DNA from 4 places in the Streptomyces durhamensis genome. Region 1 is predicted to be linked to each of the others. Evidence: riboswitches for the same ligand, from Rfam matches in the RefSeq annotation. Region 1 holds a riboswitch; each other region holds the start of a gene.
What was found. A riboswitch is a leader RNA that binds a small molecule or an ion and turns the genes downstream of it on or off. The one in region 1 is predicted to bind cyclic di-AMP.

Region 1 (4,343 bases):
GAAGCGGACAGAGCTGCGCAACCAGCTGGTCCTCAACCTCGCCCGCGAGGACGTCCAGGACTACCTGTGGGAGCGGCTGGACACCCTGCTCTCCGGTGTGCCGGTCGACTATGTGAAGTGGGACTTCAACCGCTGCTTCACCGACGCGGGCTGGCCCGGCGAGCCGTACCCCCAGCGCCTGTGGGTGGACCACGTCCGGGCCCTGTACGCCCTGCTGGACCGACTGCGCGCGGCTCATCCCGGCGTCGCCTTCGAATCCTGCTCGGGCGGGGGCGGGCGGATCGACCTCGGGGTCATGAGTCGCACCGACCAGGTGTGGACCTCCGACAACACCGACCCGCTGGACCGCCTCGCCATCCAGCACGGCTTCAGCCAGGTCCACCCCGCCACAGTCATGGCCGCCTGGGTCACCGACAGCCCGAACACCCAGCTCAACGGGCGGGTCAGCTCCCTGCGGTTCCGCTTCGTCAGCGCCATGGCGGGCGTCCTCGGGGTCGGCGGTGACCTCACCGGGTGGACCGATCAGGAGCTGGCCGAGGCCCGGCGGTGGGTCGGTCTCTACAAGGAGATCCGCCCGGTCGTCCAGCGGGGCGAGCTGTACCGGCTGCGGCCGCCGGCCGGCGGTCTGAGCGCCGTGCAGTACGTCCTGGGCGGGGAGACGGTGGTCCTCGCCTGGCTCCAGGCGCAGAGCCACGGCGAGCCCGTGCCGGCGCTGCGTCTGCGCGGCCTCGACCCGACGGCGTCGTACGAATGCCGCGAAACGGGCGAAGTGTGTCGAGGTGCCGTGCTTCTCCATCACGGGCTGCGCACCGCGCTCACAGGTGACCTCGATGCAACGGTTCTCCGTCTACGCCGCATCTGACCTCTCTGTCTGAATTGCTGCCTTGATTCCAACTCGTCGCGGAATAAGGGCACCTGGCCCGGTCCGCGTGAGGAGCGTCATATTCGTGACCCTGTGTCGCGCGTCATGTTCACGTAATCTCCACGATGAAAAGGGAAATTGAAAGAACGCGGGAGGCGGGAATATACGGAGGGTGACCGAGAATTCCCGCATGCGATCTCCGGAAAGGCGAACGGCGGGAACCGGCTGCTTGTTTCCGCGCGTCTTGCTCCCTTACGTTCGCCACCGATCCGGACGGAACGCCGAATCCTGCCGCCGCCCGGAGTCCCACACACTTGACCCGCGTTCGGCAGGAGCGGGGGACCCACCAGGTACGACTGCCTGTCCGGTCTCCGCGACAGGCTCGGGGTGAAGCCGTGCGCGCACGGCCGGGCGACTCCAGTCCGAACCCGACAGCTCACCTCGCAGGCGTCGGAGAGGAATGCGCCATGCCTGGTAAGGGCAAGCACCGACGCCCCAAGACCCCGCGTTTTTCCCGCTCGATCGCCGTCGCCGGAACCGGTGGCGCCGCCCTGGCCCTCCCGCTCATCGGCACCACCGGGGCGCATGCCGCCGGCACCACGCAGTCCGTCTCCGCACCGGCCGCGCAGTCCCCCCAGACCCCGGTGCAGAAGGCCGCCGCACAGCCGGACTCCCGCCCGGGCGCGTACACGGTGAAGCCCGGCGACTGCCTCTTCGAGATCGCCTACGAGCACCATGTGGCCGGCGGCTGGCACCGCCTCTACGCCGACAACCGGCAGGCCGTCGGCGACGACCCGTCGCTGATCCACCCGGGCCTGAAGCTCGCGCACTCTTCGCACGACGCGCGTGCCTCGCACTCCTCCGCGTCCCAGGCGGCCCCGGGGACCGGGACCTCCGGCGCCGCCGGGACGGCCGCCTCCACCGGTTTCACCCTCCCGGTCACCGGCGCCACCATCGGCACCGGCTACCACGTGGCCGGCGGCATGTGGTCCAGCGGCCACCACACGGGCGTCGACTTCGTGGTCCCGACCGGCACCCCGGTCAAGGCCGTCGCCGCGGGCACGGTCGTCTCCGCCGGCTGGGGCGGCGCGTACGGCAACCAGGTCGTCATCAAGCTGCACGACGGCCACTACGCGCAGTACGGGCACCTCTCCCGGCTCTCCGTCTGGGCCGGGCAGACCGTGACCGAGGGGCAGCAGGTCGGCCTGTCGGGCGCCACCGGCAACGTCACCGGCCCGCACCTGCACTTCGAGATCCGGACCACCCCGGACTACGGCTCCGACATCGACCCGGTCGGCTACCTCCGCGAGCACGGCGTCGCCGTCGTCTGACGCCCCCGCCCGAACCACCTGCCTGACACGCCGCCGAAGGCCGGACCCACGATCCCCGGGTCCGGCCTTCGGTGTGTTCGCCTTATTCCGGATTGGCAAATCATTTAAGGGTGTCTTATCTCACCGTTCGTCAATCCCTGCCTACGGTCGCGTAAGTCACATCGCAAGGTGAATCATGGTCCGATGTGGCAGACGATTCGAAGAATGACAACAAATCAGTGATCGGGTCGTACGTGGCGGTGGGGGACAGCTTCACCGAGGGCGTCGGCGACCCCGGGCCCGACGGGGCGTTCGTGGGCTGGGCCGACCGGTTCGCGGTCCTGCTCGCCGACCGGCGGCCCGAGGGCGACTTCAAGTACACCAATCTCGCGGTGCGCGGGAAACTGCTCGACCAGATCGTGCAGGACCAGCTCCCGCAGGCCGTCGAACTCGCCCCGGACCTGGTCTCCTTCTGTGCGGGCGGCAACGACATCATCCGCCCCGGCACCGACCCGGACGAGGTGGCCGAGCGCTTCGAGCGCGCCGTCGCCCGACTGGCCGAGGCCGCCGGGACGGTGCTGGTCACGACCGGCTTCGACACCCGTGGCGTCCCCGTGCTCAAGCATCTGCGCGGCAAGATCGCCACCTACAACGGGCACGTCCGCGCCATCGCCGACCGGTACGGCTGCCCGGTGCTCGACCTGTGGTCCCTGAAGTCGGTTCAGGACCGCAGGGCGTGGGACAGCGACCGGCTCCACCTCTCGCCCGAGGGGCACACGCGCGTGGCGCTGCGCGCCGGCCAGGCCCTCGGCCTCGACATCCCGGCCGACCCGGAGCAGCCGTGGCCGCCGCAGCCGCCCCGGGGCACGCTGGAGATCCGCCGCGACGACGTCCAGTGGGCCCGCGAGTTCCTGGTCCCGTGGATCGGCCGCCGCCTGCGCGGCGAGTCCTCCGGCGACCATGTCACCGCGAAGGGCACCCTGTCCCCGGACGACATCAAGCTGCGCATCACCTCGGTGGCCTGACGGCCGCCCTCATGCCCCGCACCGCGGACACCCCGCGGTGCGGGGCATGAGGGTGTCCGGCCGGACGCTGTTCGCCGGGGATGCCGGGGCGCCGGGGATGCCGGGGCGCCGAGGATGCTGGGGTGCGAGTGGGGCACCCCGCAGGATCGATGAGCGACCCGCCCCGACCGGGCCTGGACAGCCGTGGCGGCTCCCCCCGCCCAGTGCCGTGCAACCAGCCTGAGGCGTACGGCGGACGCTAGCGCTCGGTCAACGCCTTCCGGTCCAGGCCCAGTTCCCGGGCCAGGGCGTCGTCGACCCATTCCTGCGCGCGTGTCCGCGGCACCGCTCCCGGGTACGACGTCAGCTGCACCGCCAGCCCGTCCAGCAGCGCGGTCAGGCGCAGCGCGGTACCGGCCGGGTCGGCGCAGACGAACTCACCGGCCGCCACGCCCTCGGCGATGACCTCGGTGATCGCCGCCTTCCACTGCCTGTCCAGGTCCCGCGTGACCTCCCGCAGGGCGGGCTCGCGCAGGGCCACGGCCCAGCCCTCGATCCACAGCCGCCAGCCCTTGGCCTGCCCGGTCGGCGCGTACCAGCGCACCGCGGACCGCAGCCGGCGCAGCGCCGACGTCCGCCGTCCCAGCAGCTTGCGCAGATGCGTGAGATCGTCCTCGGCCGCGTAGGTGAACGCCTCGGCGACCAGCTTCTCCTTCGTCGAGAAGTGGTACAGCACCAGCGCGTTGCTCACCCCGAGCGCCGCCGCCACGTCGGCGATCCTCACCGCCGCCACGCCCCGCGCCTCGATCTGCCCGATGGCGGCCCGCAGCAGCTCCTCCCGCCGCTCGGCCACGCTCAACCGCACTCTCGCCACGCGGTCACCCTACACAGCCGCCCGGACATGCGCCGACGGCCAGTCGGCACCGCCGCTCCGCCAGCATCACGGCGCCTCGCTACTGACTGAGCATTCAGTCAGTGACGGGTGGGTCCTCCCCGCCGGTCCGTGGTCCCCGCCGGCCCGTCCCCACCGTCGGCCCGTGTCGCCGGCGCCGGTCAGCGGTACCACCCGAAGCGGTCCGCGATCACCGGCAACCGGTCGGCCGCCAGGGCGTGGGCGGCCGTGCGCGGGGTCGTACCGTCGGCGTCCGCCCGGTCGAGCACCAGGCC
Region 2 (4,343 bases), on a different contig from region 1:
AGGGGAGCCCACCGCGCCGCAGGGGGGGATCACCGGGCTGCCGGCCGGCCGGAGTGACGGACGCGGCGTGTGCGTGCACGCCCATGCGGGCGGATCCACCCGAGGCGGGCACGAGCGAGGAGCGATCACCCGCCGTCGCCGCCCGGGGCGAGGCGCCCCTCCGCGGTGACGCCGGGTGCACTGCGGCCGAGGGACCGGAGGGCTGGCCGGCCACTACGACGAGACGCAGCCGTCCGCGCTGGTCCGCGCCTCACCGGCGCGTCTCCTCGCATCGACACCGCCATCAGGGAGCCGGGTGCCACCAGTTGGGGCCGACCAGTACGTAAGTGCGCAGGACGACAAGATGAGTCGGCGGGGCGCGGTATCCGTATTCTCTGATCATGGCAGCTTCCCCCGCGTACGCACTGATCGCCACCGACCTGGACGGAACGCTGTTGCGCGGCGACGACACCGTCTCCGACCGGTCGCTCGCCGCGCTCGCGCGGGCGGCGCGGGCCGGTGCGCGGCACTTGGTGGTGACGGGCCGCCCGGCCCCGCGGGTACGGCCGCTGCTCGAGCACCTCGGCTGCACGGGGCTCGCGGTGTGCGGGCAGGGCGCGCAGGTCTACGACGCCGGGTCCGGCCGTCTGCTGTGGTCGGTCCGGCTGGACCGGGAGCTGGCCGAGACCGCGCTCGGCAAGATCGAGGCCGAGGTGGGACAGGTCTACGCGGCCGTCGACCAGGACGGCGTCGACGGGCTCACGCTCATCGAGCCGGGCTATCTGATGCCGCACCCGACCCTGCCCGCCGTGCGGGTCGGCCGGCGCGACGACCTGTGGTGCGAGCCCATCAGCAAGGTGCTGCTGCGCCATGCCGAGCTGTCCGACGACGAGTTGGCGGCCGTCGCGCGCGCGGTGGTGGGTTCGCTGGCGACGGTCACCATGTCGGGGCCGGGGACCGTGGAGCTGCAGCCGTCCGGGGTGACCAAGGCGACCGGTCTGGCACTGGCCGCCGAACGACTCGGGATCGCCGCACCGAAGGCCCTGGCGTTCGGCGACATGCCCAACGACATCCCGATGTTCGAGTGGGCCGGGCACGGGGTCGCCATGGCCAACGCACACCCCGAACTCAAGTCGGTGGCGGACGAGATCACCCTGTCGAACGAGGACGACGGGATCGCCGCCGTCCTCGAAAGACTGTTTCCGACCGACTGACCGGCACATCAGTACGCGGTCGTCCGGCACGGGCCTCGTGGAGACACGGCGGCCGCCCGGCACGCCCCCGTCCGTCAGGTGCGGGAACGTGCCGGGCGGCCGGTGTCCTGCCGGTCCGCGGGGCTGTCAGTACGCGCTGAAGACGTTGTCGATCGACCCGTAGCGCGCGGCCGCGTAGTTGCAGGCGGCGGTGATGTTCGCGACCGGGTCGTAGATGTTGAAGGAGGTTCCGGCCACGTGGTACGCGTTGAACGTCGGGTCGATGACCTGGAGCAGGCCCTTGGACGGGATGCCCTTGGCGGCGTTGGAGTCCCAGAGGTTGATGGCGTTCGGGTTGCCCGAGGACTCCCGGATGATGTTGCGGTAGATGCCGTTGTAGGTGCCCGGGATGCCCTTCTGGCCCATGATCGCGAGGGACTCGCGGATCCAGCCGTCGAGGGTGTTCGGGTAGCCGGCGGGGGTGGTGGAGGCCGTGGTGGCGGCCGGGCTCGCGGCGGAGGCGCTGGTCGCCCCGATGAGCGGCAGGGCGAGGACGGCGGCACCGGTGCCGACGGCGGCGAGGGCGCGGACGAGACGGGTGCGGCGGTGCTGAGCGGCAGCAGGCATGGGGAAGTTCCTCTCCGTCGCCTGCGAGGTGAGCTGTCGGGTGCGGGCGGGGAGGTGCCCGGCCGTGCCCGGGAAGGCACGGCTTTACCCCTAGCCGTTCCGGTGCGACGTGTGTCGTCCGGTCCGGCGACTTACCTGGTTCCCCCGCTCCTGCCGTACGAATGAGTTCGTCGATGGGTTACGTGGGCGGCGGCAGGATTAGGCGTCCGCCCGACGGCCCGGAACGTATGCGAGAGCACATGTCGGGAACAAGTACCGGATTCACACAACGTCCTATTTGACCTTGATCTATGCCCTATGAGGCACTTGATCCTTTGCGGTTGCCAACCCTCAACTCGCCAGCGGGGCAAGGGGAGGAGCGGGATGCGATGGGGGCGGGATGCCATCCGGCGACCGTGACCCAACTCACGAAATGGCAAACTGTTTTAAATCGGACATGGGGGATTCGGGTGGATCGGCTCGGCGATGGAACCCGTGAAACGGTGCCGGTCGTTCTCGTGGTGGAGCGGCCGCGCGCGGGGAGCGCGCAGGGAGGTGGCGAAAGGGGTGCCGGAGGGGGCGGCCAGGCGTTACTCCGCTCGCTCCCCGGTTCGAGACAAATTGGATGTATTCCTGTTAAGTCGATAAATGTCCGTTCTTAGTCCTTGATCAAAAACATACCGGTCATGATCCGATACCGCCCGGGCTGGACCGGTGGGCGCTATCGGTGATCGAAAGAGGACCGGATACGCTGACTTGAGTGATGGCAGCGACCTATCGACAAACCGTGTAATCGCCAGCAGACACCAGCAGACAGGAGACCCCTCGTGACCGTCGTCGGGCCGTTCGGGCTGAGCGTGCGGGACCAGGCTCTGGAAGCCGATGTCCAGGCCGGATTGGCGGCTGTCGAGGAAGGCTTGCTCGAGGCCACCAAGAGTGAGGTCCCGTTCATCACGGAGGCCGCGCAGCACCTCGTGCGAGCCGGCGGGAAGCGGTTCCGGCCGCTGCTCGTGATGCTCGCGGCCCAGTTCGGTGACCCCTACGCGCCGGGCATCGTGCCGTCGGCCGTGGTCGTCGAGCTGACGCACCTGGCCACGCTGTACCACGACGACGTGATGGACGAGGCGGCCGTACGGCGCGGCGTGGAGAGCGCCAACACGCGCTGGGGCAACTCGGTCGCGGTCCTCACCGGCGACTTCCTCTTCGCCCGGGCCTCCCAGATCCTCGCCGACCTCGGCCCCGAGGCCGTCCGGGTGCAGGCCCTCGCGTTCGAGCGGCTGGTCACGGGCCAGATCCTGGAGACCGCCGGTCCCTCGGACGGCCGCGACCCGGTCGAGCACTACCTGGACGTCCTCGGCGGCAAGACGGGCTCGCTGGTGGCGGTCTCGTGCCGGTTCGGCGCGATGATGTCCGGCGCCGACGAGACGGTCGTCGACGTGCTCACCCAGTACGGCGAGCGGCTCGGCGTCGCCTTCCAGCTCGCCGACGACGTCCTGGACATCGCCTCCGACTCGCACGAGTCCGGCAAGACCCCGGGAACCGACCTGCGCGAGGGCATTCCGACGCTGCCCGTGCTGCGGCTGCGCGAGCGGGCGGCCCGGCTGGGGCTGCCCGAGGACATCGCGCTGTGCCGGCTGCTGGACTCCGACCTCAGCGACGACGCCCGGCACGCCGAGGCACTCGCCGCGCTGCGCGCCCACCCCGCGCTGGAGCAGGCCCGCCGGGACACCGTCCGGTACGCGGAGGAGGCCCGCGCCGCGCTGGCCCCGCTGCGGGAGTGCGACGCCAAGGCGGCGCTGATGGAGCTGTGCGACGCGGTGGTGCACCGGGCCGGCTGACCCCCGGCGGGGCCTCGGCCGGTCGAGCCTCGCGGCAGCAACCGGCCGTACGGTCCGGCGCGGCCCTGCACACGGCCCCGCACGACTCCGTGGCCCCGCACGACCCCCTACGGCCCGGTGGAATGGCCCGGCACGGCCTGCCGCGATGCGCGTGCGGCCATGAGCGGCCCGCCGCGTGTGCTCCCATGGACGGCCCGCCGCGATGCACGGCCCCTGTGCGCGGCTTGTCGCGATGCGCGTGCCCCCATACGGACCCCTCCGTTCCGGTGAGACCCCTACGGGTCGGGGGAGTCGCTGCCCCTGCGTGTCATACCGCAGGCGTACACGGACTTGGCTCCGAGGTCTGACGCTTCCTCATGGCCGATTTGGTGAGATGGACACCACGGACATCACCACTCCTCACCGATTCGGGTGAGAATGGCGGCTCTGGTGGACCAACGTGAGGACAGCCGCCGCCGACGACGGAGGTAAGGCACACATGGCACCGTACGAAACCGACGACGCAGTGGACGGCGCGCGAGAGGAAACCCCGCACGCCGGACGCCGCAAGGCCGCCCGCTACGCGGTCCCGGTCGCGGTGGTGGGGGTGGCGGCGGCCACGATCGGGCTGGTCCCGGCGCTCGCCGCCTCCGGGGACCCCGACCTGCCCAGGATCACCGCACAGCAGCTCATCGAGAAGATCGCCAAGTCGGACGTGCAGCAGCTGTCCGGCACCGTGCGGATCAGC
Region 3 (4,343 bases), on a different contig from region 1:
CTGCTGACCATGGCGAACATCTTCATCGCCGTGCTGTGGACCTGACCGTCAGCCGTCCCTGCCACCGGCGCGGGCCGCGAGCACCGCACCGGCGGCGACCGTGAGCCACACCGCCACCGCCACCCCCAGCAGCACCCGTCCCGGCCATCCGAGCCACGGGACGCCGACGGCGGTCGCGACGGACAGCGTCGCCGTCGCCGTCATCCCCATCGGGAACACCGTCGCCCATCGCAGCATGTGGTAGCCGCGCCGGGGCCGCGCCGCCTCGGCGGCCAGCAGCGCGAGGTAGCAGGCCAGATCCAGCACGAGCAGTGCGACCGTCGTGGTGCGCAGCACGGCGCGGTCGTCGTCGTCCCACAGGTAAGGGCCCGCATCCGCGGCGATGAGCAGTTTCGCCCCCGCCAGCGCCGAGATCGCGAGTGCCCCGCCCGCCACCCAGTGGTCGCCGGCCCCCTCCCACACCTGCCGTGCGTCGAAGTGGGCCAGCGCGAGCCCGTAGAGCACCAGACCCAGCCAGAACAGCACCAGCGCGGTGTGGGCGAGCCACGCCCGGTGCTCGGCGGCAGCCAGTGTCGCGGCCAGTACGGCGAGCCCCTGTGTGGCCACACAACACAGGAACACCGAGCCCGGCATGCGCCGCCTCCAGTGCCGTACGACCGTGACCAGCAGCACCGGCCACAGCAGCGCCGCGAGCGCCAGCAGGGCCCCGGCGAGGGTCTGCCGGCCCAGCGCCGAGATCCCGGTGCCGAGCACGGTGGTCGCGGCGACGGCGTTGAGCGCGCCGGGGCTCTGAGCCTCGGCCGCCCAGCGCTGCCGCCGGCCGAGCAGCCGCAGGGCGAAGTCGGCGGCCAGCGCCACCCAGGCGACGGCGGTCAGTGCCAGCGCCAGCCGGGAGACCGTCTCCGCGCCGGTCAGCTGCAGGCCCACCGACAGGATGCCGGTCGCCATCACGGCGGCCCCGGCCGCGGGAGGCCGCTCCGCCCACCACGTACGCAGACCTGAGATGCCGGACATGCGCCGATGCTAGGGAGCCGCGCGGTTCCGGCCAGGAAGGGCACGCGCGCGTGGAAGGCGAAAACCCCGGTACGCGCGCGTGGAGCGGAGAAAGCCGGCTCGGTCAGCCCGGCCGGACCACGCTGTGGATGATCGACTCTCCGCCGTAGTACACCGACTCCTCACGGACGTACGCGCCCGGCTTGGGGGCGTGGATCATCATGCCGTTGCCTATGTAGACGCCGACGTGGCTGATGTCGTCGTAGAAGAAGATCAGGTCGCCCGGCCGCGCGTTCGCCAGTGACACCGTGGTGCCCGCGTCGACCTGGTCGTACGTGGTGCGCGGAAGGGAGACGCCGGCGGCCTTCCAGGCGGCCTGGGTGAGGCCCGAGCAGTCGTAGGAGTCCGGCCCGGTGGCGCCCCACACATACGGCTTGCCGATCTGCGCGCGGGCGAAGGCGATCGCCTTCTCGGCCTTCGTGTCGTACGCGCCGGACGTCGTGGAGCCGGTCGACCCGGACCCGGAAGACGAGGACGAGGACGACGACGAGGAGGACGACGAGGAGGACGAGTCGGACTGCTGCTGGGCCTGCCGCTTCGCCAGCTCGGCGGCCTTGCGCGCCGCCTCCTGCTGCTTCTCCCGCTCGATGGCGGCCAGCCGCGCCTTCTCCTGGGCCGTCAGCCGGGACAGCAGCTCGCGCGCGGAGGCGAGCTTCTGCTGGACGGTCGTCTTGGCGGTCTGCAGGTCGTGCTGCGAGTCGGTCAGCGTCCGCAGGCTCTCCGCGGCCTCCCGCCGCTTCTTCATGGTCGTGGCCTGCTCGCCGATGTAGTCGTCGACCGCGCGCTTCTCCCGGGAGGTCAGCCGGTTCATCAGCTGGCTCTGGTCGAAGTAGTCCTGGGGGCTGTCCGCGAGCAGGAAGGTGGCCGTGTCGGGCGCGGCGGCGCCGGTGCGGTACTGGGCGGCGGCGAAGGAGCCCAGTTCCTCGCGCGCCTTGTTGAGGCGGTCGGTGCGCCGGGCGACCTCCTCGCGCAGGGCGTCGACGCGACTCCGCTGCTTCCCGGTCCGCTCCTTGTTCGCGTTGTACTTCTCGGTCGCCGACTCCGCCTGGCGGTAGAGGTCGTCGACCTTCTTCTCGACCTCTTCCAGGCTCGGCTTGGCGTGATCGGTTCTCGGGGCGGCCTCGGCGGTCTGCGAGAGCATGGCCATGGAGGTGAGGGCGGCGGTGGCGAGGGCGGGGGTGCGGATGCCCGCTCCGGTGGTCCCGCCGGGGCGCGGCTTGCGGTGCGACGCCAAGGGAGGCGACTCCTTCCAATGAGCCGCCTACCGGGTTAGCTGTCGGGTTCGGGCGGTGGTTCGGAAGGGTTGCCCTACGGCGTCGTCCCGGGCGGGAGTCGGCCGATTCACCCCAGGATCGGTGGGTCCCCGGCTCCGGGCGCCAGGGGGGCGCGCCGGACTCGGCGGAGGCCGCGCACGCGGCCTGACGGCAACCTAGCCAACTGGTGTGACTAGTGTGAAGGTTGGTGCGTGATATGTCCGATACATTTTCGTGATCTGGGCTGAGAATCACGTTCTTGTCATCGGACGATTCCCCAGCGTGAGGGCCGTGCGGAGGGTGTTCGCCGCTTTCGCCCGTGGGGCCGTCTTCCCGGGACGGCGACCGGTTGTCGGTGGGGCGCCCTAGACTCGTAGAGCGATGAGCAGCCTCTTTGACGACAGCTTCCTGGCGGACCTCCAGCCCCCTCGCGGGCGCGAGGAGGAGCCCCCGCCGCCGCCCGAGGACGATCACGCCCCGGAGCCGCTTCCGGACGACCTGTTCGGCGGCAGGTTCGACGTGCCGCCGGACCGGGACGCCTACTACCGCGACGGCGCCCCCCGCCCCGCGCTCGACGCGGCAGCCCTCCTGGAGGGGCTGAACGACAACCAGCGCGCCGCGGTCGTGCACGCCGGCTCGCCGCTGCTCATCGTCGCCGGCGCCGGCTCAGGCAAGACCCGTGTGCTCACCCACCGCATCGCCCACCTCCTCGCCGAGCGGCATGTGCACCCGGGCCAGATCCTCGCGATCACCTTCACCAACAAGGCCGCGGGCGAGATGAAGGAACGCGTCGAGCAACTCGTCGGCCCGCGTGCGAACGCGATGTGGGTGATGACCTTCCACAGCGCGTGCGTGCGCATCCTGCGCCGGGAGAGCAAGAAGCTCGGTTTCACGTCGTCGTTCTCGATCTACGACGCCGCGGACTCCAAGCGCCTGATGGCCCTGGTCTGCCGCGACCTGGAACTCGACCCCAAGCACTTCCCGCCGAAGTCGTTCAGCGCCAAGATCAGCAATCTGAAGAACGAGCTGATCGACGAGGAGGACTTCGCCGCCCAGGCCACCGACGGCTTCGAGAAGACCCTCGCCCAGGCCTACGCGCTCTATCAGTCGCGGCTGCGCGAGGCGAACGCCCTCGACTTCGACGACCTGATCATGACGACGGTCAACCTGCTGCGCGCCTTCCCGGACGTCGCCGAGCACTACCGCCGCCGCTTCCGGCACGTCCTGGTCGACGAGTACCAGGACACCAACCACGCCCAGTACGCCCTGGTACGCGAGCTGGTCGGCACGGGTGAGCGCGCCGACGAGGCCGACACCCCGCCCGGCGAGTACGACCTCGCGCCCGCCGAGCTGTGCGTCGTGGGTGACGCGGACCAGTCGATCTACGCCTTCCGGGGCGCGACGATCCGCAACATCCTGCAGTTCGAGGAGGACTACCCGAACGCGACGACGATCCTGCTGGAGCAGAACTACCGCTCCACGCAGACGATCCTGTCCGCCGCCAACGCGGTCATCGAGCGCAACGAGTCCCGCCGCCCGAAGAACCTGTGGACCAACGCCGGCCAGGGCGCGCGGATCACCGGTTACGTCGCCGACACCGAGCACGACGAGGCGCAGTTCGTCGCCGACGAGATAGACCGCCTGGTCGACGCGGGCGATGCCAAGGCCGGCGACGTCGCCGTGTTCTACCGCACCAACGCCCAGTCCCGTGTCTTCGAAGAGATCTTCATCCGCGTCGGCCTGCCCTACAAGGTCGTCGGCGGGGTCCGCTTCTACGAACGCAAGGAGGTCCGGGACGTCCTCGCCTACTTGCGCGTTCTCGCCAACCCCGAGGACTCGGTGCCGCTGCGCCGCATCCTCAACGTGCCCAAGCGGGGCATCGGCGAGCGCGCGGAGGCGATGATCGACGCCCTCGGCCAGCGCGAGAAGATCAGCTTCCCGCAGGCGCTGAAGCGTGTGGACGAGGCGTACGGCATGGCCGCGCGCTCCACCAACGCGGTCAAGCGGTTCAACGCGCTGATGGAGGACCTGCGCACG
Region 4 (4,343 bases), on a different contig from region 1:
AGTTGGTGGCGACGGCCAGGTCGGCGATGGTGACGTCCTCGGTCTCGCCGGAGCGGTGGGACATCATGCACTTGAAGCCGTTGCGCTGGGCCAGCTCGACGGCGTCCAGGGTCTCGGTCAGCGAGCCGATCTGGTTGACCTTGACCAGCAGGGCGTTGGCGGTGCCCTCCTCGATGCCGCGGGCGAGGCGCTCGGGGTTGGTGACGAACAGGTCGTCGCCGACCAGCTGCACCTTGTCGCCGAGGCGGTCGGTGATGACCTTCCAGCCGGCCCAGTCGTCCTCGAACAGCGGGTCCTCGATGGAGACGAGCGGGTAGGCCGCCACGAGCTCCTCGTAGTACTCCGTCATCTCGGCGGCGGAGCGCTCCTTGCCCTCGAAGAGGTACTTGCCGTCCTTGTAGAACTCGGAGGCGGCGACGTCGAGCGCGAGGGCGATCTGCTGGCCGGGGACGTAGCCGGCCTCCTTGACGGCCTCCAGGATGAGGTCGAGGGCCTCACGGTTGGAGCCGAGGTTCGGGGCGAAGCCGCCCTCGTCGCCGAGGCCGGTGGACAGGCCCTTGCTCTTCAGGACCTTCTTCAGGGTGTGGTAGACCTCGGTGCCCCAGCGCAGGGCCTCGGAGAAGGACTCCGCGCCGATCGGGGCGATCATGAACTCCTGGATGTCCACGTTGGAGTCCGCGTGCGAGCCGCCGTTGAGGATGTTCATCATCGGCACCGGCAGCAGGTGCGCGTTCGGGCCGCCCAGGTAGCGGAAGAGGGGGAGGTCGGACGCCTCGGAGGCGGCGTGGGCGACGGCGAGGGAGACACCGAGGATGGCGTTGGCGCCGAGGGAGCCCTTGTTGTCGGTGGCGTCCAGGTCGAACATGGCCTGGTCGATCAGGCGCTGCTCGGTGGCGTCGTAGCCGACCAGCTCCGGGCCGATCTGCTCGATGACGGCCAGGACGGCCTTCTCGACGCCCTTGCCCTGGTAGCGGTTGGGGTCACCGTCGCGCAGCTCGATGGCCTCGAAGGCGCCGGTCGAGGCGCCGGACGGGACGGCGGCACGACCCGTGCTGCCGTCGTCGAGGCCGACCTCGACCTCGACCGTGGGGTTGCCTCGGGAGTCCAGGATTTCCCGGGCTACGACGACGTCGATGGACGGCACGAGCATCTCCTTCTTGGATGTGACGCTGGAAGTGCGGGGCTTGCCGCCTTGCGGCTGCGCCTTGCGACTAGAGCCTAACCGTCTCCAGGGGATCGGCCACCGACCGACCGCCCCGTGGACGGGGTGGGACACGCAGACGGTACCCATTGTTCATGAGCGGAACAAAGGGTGGGTGCACGGGGCACACACAAAAGACCCCGCCCCGGCGCGTACGGGGGAACACGCGCCGGGGCGGGGAGCCCGTGGGGACGGGGGCGGCCCCGGGGGGAACGGGGTGAGGCCCGCGGGGACCGAGGTGGGGCCCGAGGGCCGCCGCGCCTACTTCAGGTGCAGCTGCTGGCCCGGGTAGATGAGGTTGGCGTCCGAGACGATGTCCTTGTTCAGCTGGAAGAGCTTCTGCCAGCCGCCCTGGACGTGGTGCTTGTCGGCGATGGAGCTGAGGGTGTCGCCCGTGACCACCTTGTACTCGCCGTCGCCCTTCTTGACCTTCTTGCCGGTCGGGGTGGTGACGGTCTTGCTCGCGGAGGGGGCCGTGCGCTCGGCGGAGCGGGAGGCGGCCTGCTGGTCCGTGGAGCGGGTGGTGCTGCTCGGCGCGGTGGTCTTCGACGAGGTGGTCTTCGAGGGGGTGCTGGGCGCGGAGCCGTTGTACGGGGTGCTCGACAGGCCCGTGCCGCAGACCGGCCAGGCGCCCTTGCCCTGCGCGGCGAGGACCTTCTCCGCGACGGCTATCTGCTGCGCCTTGGTGGCCTGGTTGGCCTGCGCGGCGTAGGCGGTGCCGCCGTACGCGGCCCAGGTGGAGGCGGAGAACTGCAGGCCGCCGTAGAAGCCGTTGCCGGTGTTGATGGACCAGTTGCCACCGGACTCGCACTGGGCGACGGCGTCCCACTGGGAGGCGGTGGCGGCGGAGGCGTTGCCGGCCGCCATCAGCGGGGCGGCGACGGCGGCGCCGGTGACGCCGGCGAGCGCGAGGGCGCGGGTGGCCTTGGACGGACGACGGTGCTTGCCCTTGCCGGTAAACAGCATGGATCGATCCCCTCACCGACGCCTGCGAGGTGAGCTGTCGGGTTCGGGCCGGTTGAGTTGCCCGGCCGCACGCTCGCTCTCGCGAGGCGCGGCTCCACCCCTAGCCGGTACCGGCGTGAACCGCCGGGCCCGGCACTTACCTTGGGTCCCCCGCTCCTGCCTACGGCGCTTGACGCGACGACTGTTCCCGGGCAACCGCTGGCAGGATTCGGCGTTGCGAGTGCCGGGGCTCGTGGTGACGAGCGGCCTTGACCGTAGACAGGTGATCGAGGGAATTTCAAAGACGATCAGGGCTTCTGAGACTCATCCCACACTTTCACCGAAACGGACATCAGCGGCGAAACAGGGCGTCAACTACCGCTGCTTTCCGCCCGTTTCGGCACCGACTTCCAGGGTCTGACCGGCGGTGATGTGATTCGGGTCGGTACCGATGACGGTCTTGTTCCCGTCGTAGAGCGCATGCCATCCGCCGTCGACGCGCAGAGAGTCGGCGATGGAGGCGAGGGTGTCCCCTTCACGCACGGTGTAGGTGCCCGCCGCGGGGCCGGCATGACGGCCGGAAGAGGGGGCGTTCTGACCGTTTGTCACGCTTTCGTCCGCACTCCCACCGCGGTGGCGTCCACCGCTGCTGAGCGTGCCGGTGTCGACCAGGCTCCAAGAACCGGCGGACTGCTGGTAATTGTCCGATTCGTCGGTGCCAGGGGTCGGCGCGGGAGAGCTGTCACTTCCCTGCGAGTCGTCCTTACCGGACGAGCCAGACGATCCGGACTTGTCACCCTTGTCGGACTTGGGCGTGCTGCTTCCGGTGGAGCCCCCCGTCTGGTCCGGGGTCTTGGTGGCGTGGCGGCCGTGACCCGGAGTGGGTGTGGCGCCCTTGCCGGAGGGGGAACCGGAGGCATCCGAACCCGGTGCGTCCGGGGCCGGGGAACCGGAATCCGAGGAGTCCGAACCCGAGGAGCCGGAACCGGAGTCGGACCCCGCGTGCGAGCCGGAGCCGGAGTCCGAACCGGAGTCGGAGGCGGACGAATCCGGCAGACCGGACGAGTCGGAGCTGTCGGCCGAGCCGGACGCGTCCCCCGATCCGCTGCCGTCCGCGGAGCCGCCGACGCCGGTGTCCACGTCCACCGAAGCGGAGTTGGAGGTCAGCCCGGCGGTCAGCGCGCACATGGCCCACGGCTTGGTGCCCTGGTCGGCCAGGATCTTCTCGGCGACGGCGATCTGCTGCGAGCGGCTGGCCTGGTCGGCGCTGTCGGCGTACTGCGTGCCGCCGTACCTGCCCCAGTCGTCCTGCGAGATCTGCAGGCCTCCGAAGTAGCCGTTCCCGGTGTCCGCGCTCCAGGAGCCGCCGCTCTCGCACTCGGCGACCTTGTCCCACGTGGTGCCGTCGGCGGCGTTGGCGCTCGCGGCGCCGAGCAGCGGGATGGCGATGGCGGAGCCGGTCACTCCGGCCGCGACGAGGAGAGCCGGAGCCTGACGGGGGCGACGGTGACGACCGTTCCCGGAGAGCATGCGGAAGCCTTTCGTGCGACAGCAGGGCCGGCGCGGCGCGCTGAAGCCCGGCGCCACACTGATGGGTGAACGTATCGGCAGACGATCACTTGTCACAAGTTAATGCCGCGCAGATCACGTGAAGATCACAAAGTTGAACGCCCTTCATGTTCACCGTTCCACGGCTTCGCCGGCCTCCGGGGTGAACTCCACGGGCAGTGTGCGCAGGCCCCGCATGATGAGCCCGCCGCGCCAGCGCAGGTCGGCCGGATCGGCCGCGAGCCGCAGGTCGGGCAGCCTGGTGAGGAGCGTGGCGAGCGCGGCCTGACCCTCCAGCCGGGCGAGCGGGGCGCCGAGGCAGTAGTGGATGCCGTGGCCGTAGCCGAGGTGCTGGTTGTCGCGGCGGGCGAGGTCCAGCACGTCCGGGTCGGCGAACCGCTCCGGGTCCCGGTCGGCCGCCGCGAGCACCACGAGCACCGGGTCCCCGGGCGCGATGTCCTGTCCGCCGAGGGTGAGCGGCTCGGTGGCGAACCGCCAGGTGGCCAGCTCCACCGGGCCGTCGTAGCGCAGCAGTTCCTCCACCCCGGTCTCCAGCAGCTCCCTCTCCCCCTCGGCCAGGGCGTCCTGGAGCCGCGCCCGCTGCTCGGGGTGGGTCAGCAGCGCGTAGGTGCCGTTGCCGATGAGGTTG

Region 2: linked by a shared signal. The riboswitch ahead of IO33_RS0120185 (transglycosylase SLT domain-containing protein) and the one ahead of IO33_RS0122455 (M23 family metallopeptidase) in region 1 are both predicted to bind cyclic di-AMP.
Region 3: linked by a shared signal. The riboswitch ahead of IO33_RS0132755 (C40 family peptidase) and the one ahead of IO33_RS0122455 (M23 family metallopeptidase) in region 1 are both predicted to bind cyclic di-AMP.
Region 4: linked by a shared signal. The riboswitch ahead of IO33_RS0135895 (transglycosylase family protein) and the one ahead of IO33_RS0122455 (M23 family metallopeptidase) in region 1 are both predicted to bind cyclic di-AMP.

What each region holds. Positions count from the first base shown of each region.
Region 1 is NZ_JNXR01000015.1:131,546-135,888, reverse strand. Features, by position in the region: gene IO33_RS0122460 (alpha-galactosidase) at 1-862, shown strand, start outside; cyclic di-AMP (ydaO/yuaA leader) riboswitch at 1,164-1,327, shown strand; gene IO33_RS0122455 (M23 family metallopeptidase) at 1,330-2,193, shown strand; gene IO33_RS0122450 (SGNH/GDSL hydrolase family protein) at 2,412-3,197, shown strand; gene IO33_RS0122445 (TetR/AcrR family transcriptional regulator) at 3,436-4,050, opposite strand; gene IO33_RS0122440 (Glu/Leu/Phe/Val dehydrogenase dimerization domain-containing protein) at 4,230-4,343, opposite strand, start outside.
Region 2 is NZ_JNXR01000013.1:135,311-139,653, forward strand. Features, by position in the region: gene IO33_RS0120180 (HAD family hydrolase) at 381-1,193, shown strand; gene IO33_RS0120185 (transglycosylase SLT domain-containing protein) at 1,320-1,799, opposite strand; cyclic di-AMP (ydaO/yuaA leader) riboswitch at 1,803-1,982, opposite strand; gene IO33_RS0120190 (polyprenyl synthetase family protein) at 2,606-3,616, shown strand; gene IO33_RS0120195 (LolA family protein) at 4,095-4,343, shown strand, end outside.
Region 3 is NZ_JNXR01000027.1:75,664-80,006, forward strand. Features, by position in the region: gene IO33_RS0132745 (hypothetical protein) at 1-45, shown strand, start outside; gene IO33_RS0132750 (tellurite resistance/C4-dicarboxylate transporter family protein) at 49-1,014, opposite strand; gene IO33_RS0132755 (C40 family peptidase) at 1,118-2,287, opposite strand; cyclic di-AMP (ydaO/yuaA leader) riboswitch at 2,296-2,464, opposite strand; gene pcrA (DNA helicase PcrA) at 2,688-4,343, shown strand, end outside.
Region 4 is NZ_JNXR01000034.1:6,770-11,112, reverse strand. Features, by position in the region: gene eno (phosphopyruvate hydratase) at 1-1,150, opposite strand, end outside; gene IO33_RS0135895 (transglycosylase family protein) at 1,463-2,167, opposite strand; cyclic di-AMP (ydaO/yuaA leader) riboswitch at 2,172-2,345, opposite strand; gene IO33_RS0135890 (LysM peptidoglycan-binding domain-containing protein) at 2,522-3,676, opposite strand; gene IO33_RS0135885 (cytochrome P450 family protein) at 3,827-4,343, opposite strand, start outside.